One region of the Ureibacillus sp. FSL K6-3587 genome, then DNA from elsewhere that is predicted to be linked to it. Evidence: riboswitches for the same ligand, from Rfam matches in the RefSeq annotation. Region 1 holds a riboswitch; the other holds the start of a gene.

The links. Region 1 has a riboswitch for thiamine pyrophosphate ahead of thiT (energy-coupled thiamine transporter ThiT). Riboswitches for the same ligand answer to the same signal wherever they lie in the genome.
Region 2: it holds a riboswitch for thiamine pyrophosphate, as region 1 does, so the genes downstream of both, thiM (hydroxyethylthiazole kinase) here and thiT (energy-coupled thiamine transporter ThiT) in region 1, are expected to answer to the same signal.

What each region holds. Positions count from the first base shown of each region.
Region 1 is NZ_CP151969.1:2,949,191-2,952,605, forward strand. It holds partial or broken gene NSS77_RS14540 (PTS sugar transporter subunit IIC) at 1-997, opposite strand, end outside; partial or broken gene thiT (energy-coupled thiamine transporter ThiT) at 1,588-2,137, opposite strand; TPP riboswitch at 2,218-2,324, opposite strand; gene NSS77_RS14550 (GatB/YqeY domain-containing protein) at 2,622-3,047, shown strand; gene NSS77_RS14555 (transcriptional regulator) at 3,177-3,338, shown strand.
Region 2 is NZ_CP151969.1:3,049,365-3,052,779, forward strand. It holds gene thiE (thiamine phosphate synthase) at 107-733, opposite strand; gene thiD (bifunctional hydroxymethylpyrimidine kinase/phosphomethylpyrimidine kinase) at 726-1,541, opposite strand; gene thiM (hydroxyethylthiazole kinase) at 1,541-2,290, opposite strand; TPP riboswitch at 2,375-2,476, opposite strand; TPP riboswitch at 2,542-2,643, opposite strand; gene NSS77_RS15015 (reverse transcriptase-like protein) at 2,741-3,394, opposite strand.

The sequences.
Region 1 (3,415 bases):
AATTTTTTCTCAAAGACTTTAATGAAAATGAGATTTAAAAGGACAGGCAATGCGATGAACATCACAGTTGCAATGGTAATGCTTTTAAAGTTCCAGCCGACCAGATCCAAATATTTCAATGGTCCCACGAATCCAGCGAGACCAAATCCCGCGCTGTACGGTGTTCCCACAATTTGAAGAACCCCTGATAAAACACCGAGAATCGCGGCTGTAATGATCATTGGATAGGCAATGCGCGGCTTCATGAAGAAATTGTGCATTTGAATTTTGGCTGATGCAAGATGGGCGATGGCAGTCCTTAAATTATTCGCTTTATAGGCGGCAATGCACATGCCGACACCTGAAGCCGCCACACCGAGGTTTGCCGCTCCCGCTGCGACCCTGAAATCATAATGGCGGTAGCAACACCGATCGTTGAAATCGGTGAGAGAATCAGAATGGAGAACACCATTGCGATTAACATACCCATGAACACAGGTTGTAAATTTGTTAAGTAGATAATGCCTTCCCCGATGGCCAAACTTGCATCACGGACGTAAGGCAAAATGGCCAAACCGATTAAACCGGGAATGAAAATGGTAAGGGCCGGCATCAATAACAATGTCCAATCCTTCAATTTCACATCTAAGAATTTTACGAATAATGTGGCAAGGGCTGCCGTAATCCCGATATTGATGACCGTTCCAATCCCCGCCATCGTAATGACCCCATTTTCATCCATTGTCGTTACACCGCTGCCGATAAAAGCTGCAAGTCCGATGGAACACATTTGAACCGGATTCAGTTTGAATTGGATTCCAATCAGAACCCCCATAATCACCGGCAGTAAGCTCATCACAAGTACAGAGGCGTTCAAAACGGCGGTCAAGAACGTTTCAAGGGGCCCTGCATGTGGAATAATCAATTTTAATATTTCTCCGACAAGAGCATTAGGGATCAAACAAACCACAATCCCTAAACTCATTCCCGTTAATAATTTACTGAAGAAATCTTTCATCGTTGCAAAACCCTTTCTGTTAGAACTGTTTTAATAGTGGAAATATTGTATATTAATATAGTAAATTATATATAAAAATAATATTTTATCAACTATAAATATTTTGATAATTCATATTAAAGATAAATTTTTGAAGTTTAAACATCCTTTGTTTATAGGTTTAATCGAGTGAAATTAGGTTTGGGAGAGAAAAAAAGGCATCTATTTATTATTTTTTATCAAAATATTTTAGTGAAAGAGAGGTTGGGACAAAAGATAAAAAACACCATTTTCTCCCGGGAGAAAATGGTGTTTTTTTGATAATTGAAGAAAATTGATTTCCGTTCCGGGGACGCTTTCCGCGGGCCCGACTCGAGCCTCCTCGGAGCTCAATCCTTCGCTCCTGCGGGGTCTCGAGAGGGCTCGTCGCAGGAAAGCTTTTGCTTTGCGACTAAGCGTGCGCGACAGGAGCACTCGCCCCGTCACTCCAATCAATTTATTACAAAAAATCTTTTTGCAGCTCGTTCACTTTATTAGTTATGTCCCAGCCTCGTCCGAAAAAGCGGTTAACCCGTTTTTCAGACAGCCCGATCGCAAAATGAAACATCCTATTAGGATGTGGTTGTTTTATTCGTTTCAATGTCAAATCCTTTTCGCTGAATCAACCGGGGTGCGGCTGAAAGGAGAAGTACGATCAAAATCGAGCAGAAAATGGCCGCGCCAATCATCGTTGCACCATTTACGACCAACGAATAGATCACTGGGGACATTCCTTCCGGCGCATATTCCGCCCAGAAAACGACACCCGCAAGAAAATGCCAAAAATACCGGGCGATACTTCCCAGGAAGACGGCCAATACAGCCAAAATCAATCCTTTTGCTTTCTTCTTCTCTGCAAAAAAGGCGATTTGTATCTGTTTATACAATAATCCGGCAAAATATATAGGCATCCCCCGTGGCCACTTGCAACAACCCCCAAATAAACCCGGAAATCACGCTGACAGTGAATCCCCAACGGAAAGCTAAAATGAAGACAGGCAACATGGCACAGGAAACCGACATCCAGGGCCCCAATTGGATCGATGGCAACAAATCCAAAATTAAAGCGAATGCCGCAAAAAACGCCGCTTCAATGAGAGCCTGCAATTTAATTTTTTTCATAAAAAAATTCTCCCCTCCACAAAATGGAAACCTCAAGGGGGAGAATATGTATGGAGAACTCCTCGTCCACCATTCAACATATATCCAAAATCCCACAATCCCTGCGCAAGCATTATCTTACAGGTTCGAAGGGTCAGAACAACGAAAAGTTGTTCACTCTCAGCACAAAGCTCCCCCTGTGGTTTCAATCATGATTTTAATTTTGTCGCTCTAAGTATAGCTTGAAAGATCGTATTTGTACAGGGGATAGGAAGTTTTATATTTAAAAATGGAAAATTCGCTTTTGGTAATCAAATAAAAACAGATCTGTTTAAACCAGAGAAATGCAGGCGGCGTTCGACGATTTTCCTGCCGCATTCTATTATCCATCCTTGTTTGTTGCAGTTTTGAATCCTGGATTAAAAAGCACTTTTTCATTCATGGCGAAAAGAAAATTTATTATAATAATATTCATAAAATCCCATGAAAGGAGAATAATGATCATATGATGAAACAAGCCGTTTTCGAACAACTGAAACAGGCGATGAAAGAAAAGGATGCCGTTGCAAAAGGAGTTCTTACATTATTAAAATCCGCCTTGGATCAAGCGGAAAAAGAAAAAGGTTCCGAACTTTCCCATGAAGAAGAAATTGCGGTTGTCAATCGTGAAGTGAAACAGACCCATCAAGCCCTTGAAGGAGCAAAGCAAGCAGGCCGGGAAGATTTAATCGAAAAGGAAAACCGCAAACTGGAAATTTTGCAAAGTTTCTTGCCAAAACAATTATCTGAAGAGGAAATTGCCAATGTTTTAACAGAAGCAGGCATTTCAAAAGGAATGAATATGGGGGAGGCGATGAAAATCGCAAAACCGCTCCTTGCAGGAAAAGCCGATGGAGCAACGATCGCGAAAGTGGTAAAAAGCCTCATTTAAGATTAAAAAGACTTGTTTAAAAATTTAGACAAGTCTTTCAACTTTTTGTTGACAGCAAAATAAAACTGTACTATATTAGAATCATCAAACAACAACTGTTATAGTACAAATCAAAAAGGAGTGTTTTTTATGACTACTTATCAAGAAGGCTATGAATATTACGTTTCCAAATGTGAACAATTCGGTCTGGAACCAATCAATTTTTCAATTTTCGTTGAGCATCTATCCCAAGAACAATTGGATCAATTCAACGAACATGCACGAAAAACGAAAGAACAAGCAAATGCATAAGAAAATCGCGAATATATTCTATAACCATTACAGATCGCAGAAAAGAGAGGTCATACATTTGTCTACATTAAACATAC
Region 2 (3,415 bases), 100 kb from region 1:
TTGACAGACTCCACCATGTTTCCGCTCCCTATTTAATTACGAATTCAATTATAATCGAATTTTATTATTGTGTAAATTCCTTTTTTTCAGTTTATTTAAAATTCCTTTATTTCCCTTTCAATAATTGCACAGTTTTATGCCGATCATCGCTTTCGCAAATGGCGGAAATCACCGCCACCCCATCCGCTCCGGCTTCTTTCACTTTTTGTGCGTTCGCTGGTGTGATGCCGCCAATTGCCACAATGGGGAAATTCGGATACATTTCACGAGCCTTCCTTAAAAAAGCCACTCCCGCAGGCTTTTTTGCATCCGGCTTTGATTTCGTTTCATAGATTGGACCGATGCCCACATAATCGGCGCCGCTTTGGACGGCTTTCACCAATTCTTCTTCATTATGGACGGAAACACCGATAATTTTATTTTGAAACTTTTCCCGAATTTCTTGGATCGGTGTATCGTCTTGTCCCACATGAACACCATCGGCATCAATTTTTAACGCAAGTTCCACATCATCGTTAATGATAAAAGGCACCTGATACTGTTTGCATAAGGATTGGCATTCCCTGGCAAATTGTTCAAGCTCCCCACCGGTTAACGGTTGTTTCCCTTTTTCCCTCAGTTGAAAAAAAGTAATTCCCGCTTGCAATGCATCTTTCAATACTTCAAGGGGATGTTCGCTCTTGCAATTTTCCGTTCCCATAATGAAATAAACCGCCAACTCTTTTCTATTCAATGATTTCCACCTCCGCTTCATATCCCAACCGATGGGCAAAGTGATTCGTCGGTCCATGGCCATGGCCGATATTGAGCGGATTTTCGATTGCCCCTTGGACAAATTTTTTCGCTTCAATAATGGCTTCCTTCAAAGACAGCCCTCTTCCCAAATGGGCGGTAATGGCTGCAGAAAAAGTGCATCCTGTCCCATGGGTATGTTTCGTATTGATTCTTTTTGATCTCATTTTGAATGAAGACCCGTCTTTGAAAAACACCGTATCAACTGCGGATGGCCCGTCCAAATGCCCCCCTTTCATGACGACGCAATCAACTCCAAGCTGCAAAATCTTCTCCGCCGCTTCCCGGATCTCTTCCGCAGTTTGAATGTTCATGCCGGTGATGGTTTCCGCTTCCGGGATGTTTGGGGTGACAATGTTCGCAATCGGCAGCAATTCCTTTTTCATGGCCCGCACGGCATCTTCTTGCAGCAACGCTTGTCCGCCCTTCGCAATCATAACCGGATCGACAACGATTTGAACTTCTTGATCCCTCAAGCTTTTCGCGATTCTTTGAATAATATCCGCAGAAAACAACATTCCCGTTTTCAAGGCTTTTACATCAAAATCTTCGAAAACCGCCTTCATTTGAAGTTCGACAAAATCAGGAGTTGTTGGATAAATCCCTTCCACACCCAACGTATTTTGGGCCGTCAATGCCGTAATGACGGATGTGCCAAAAACCTTCAGCTCCTGGAATGTTTTCAAATCCGCCTGAATGCCGGCGCCTCCACCGCTGTCCGAGCCTGCAATCGTCATAACGATATTCATTATAATTCACCTCTTGAAATTTGATGTAGACCGTTTATGATTTCCACTTGGAATGAACCAAGGTATTTTTCTTTCGAAGCAAATTCGGCCACTTTTTTATAATCGGCCAACACGTTCCGGATATTTTCGAGTCTGTCCCCTTCCAAACATAATGCTCCCGCGCAAATGGCGCTCAATAAACAGCCCGTCCCCGTCACCTGCGTCATCCACTCATGGCCGCCGCTGACAAAAAGAATCCATTCCCCATCCGTTACTACATCTTCTTTTCCTGAAACCGCAACCATTGTTCCAAATTTCTTGGCCGTATCCTTTGCCACAAGGACAATATCCATCTCCCCTTCTCCGCTGTCCACACCTTTTGCCTGCCAATCGATTCCGGCGATTGCAGCCAATTCACCGGCATTGCAACGGATTAAATCAAACTTGATTTCTCTCAACAGATTTTCAGACACCTCTTTACGATATTTCGTGGCACCTGCCCCCACCGGATCCAATACAACCGGAATATTCAATTCATTCGCTTTTTTTCCGGCTAAAAACATGGCTTCCACTGAATTTTTATTCAATGTGCCAATATTGATTAACAATGCATCGGCAATCGATGTCATATCTTCAACATCCAATGGCTCATCCGACATGACAGGTGAAACGCCAATGGCAAGCAAGCCGTTTGCTGTAAAATTTGTCACCACGGTATTGGTAATGCAATGGATCAATGGATTCTTTTGTCTGATTTTGTATAAGCTCATTTGTTTTCTCCTTTCAATCCGGATTAATCTTTTGAAACTTAAAAATGCTCTTTTGCACGGCGCAAAAGAGCATTGAAAAGACTGCAAGTATCTTCAATTGCTCCCTACGGCAGTGCTAACTGCATCAGGTTCAAAGGGTTAGGTGTTTTCACCTTCTCAGGCACTCGGCCACCCCTGCAATTTCCAAAATTCCCTATGTAATTAAAAAGCTCTCCAGTAATTGGAGAGCAAAAAATTCACAATATCCATCTATGAATTCATGGATTGCTCCCTACGGCAGTACTGGCTGCATCCGGTTCAAAGGGTTAGGTGTTTTCACCTTCTCAGGCACTCGGCCACCCCTGCAAAAAAACATAATAATTCAGTTGTTTCCTACATTATACCATATGGATTTTTCAATTTTACATGATTTTATAAAACTAACAAACTTGGTTATTTCGATTCATTTATTCATTGCAGTTCGATTTTCCCGTCTATTTCGATATCATCCAAAGCTTGGTTTGCCAACCGGTCCGCTTCTTCATTTTCTTTTCGGGAAACCGGTTCAAATTCGGGTTTGATGCCAAGCCGGTTCAAATATTCATCAATTCGATCCGCCCAATTCATCAACTCTTTTTCATAAACCGGCCATTCACCGCTCATTTGATTGATCACCACTTGCGAATCGCCGATAAATCGGACCGTTTGGTGATGGACGCCAAGAGACTCCAATTCTTGGACAGAAAAATGAAGCGCTGCGTATTCCGCTTCATTATTGGAAGAAAGACCATCCAAAGTCAAATTTTTCCGCAACCGATATTTCTTTCCGTTTTGCTCAAAATAAATGACACAACCCAACCCGGATATGCGGCTTTCAAGATTAAATCCGCCATCAAAATAAACCGTCACATTCGAAGGTTCCGTTTCCATCTCTTTTATATATTTTTTTATTTCTTTCAATGTCCAAGTCGAATCATGTTCATCCAAAAAAAGAATGTTTTTTGTTCTTCCGGTTTTCATCAGCTCTTCCGCGACGGAAAGTGCGTGCGCTGGAGGCATTTCTTCCGAACGAAAAACCGTTTCCACACCCTTGTGGTGATACGTCCATTCGATTGTGATTTTCAAAAAGACCCCTCCCTTTTCCCT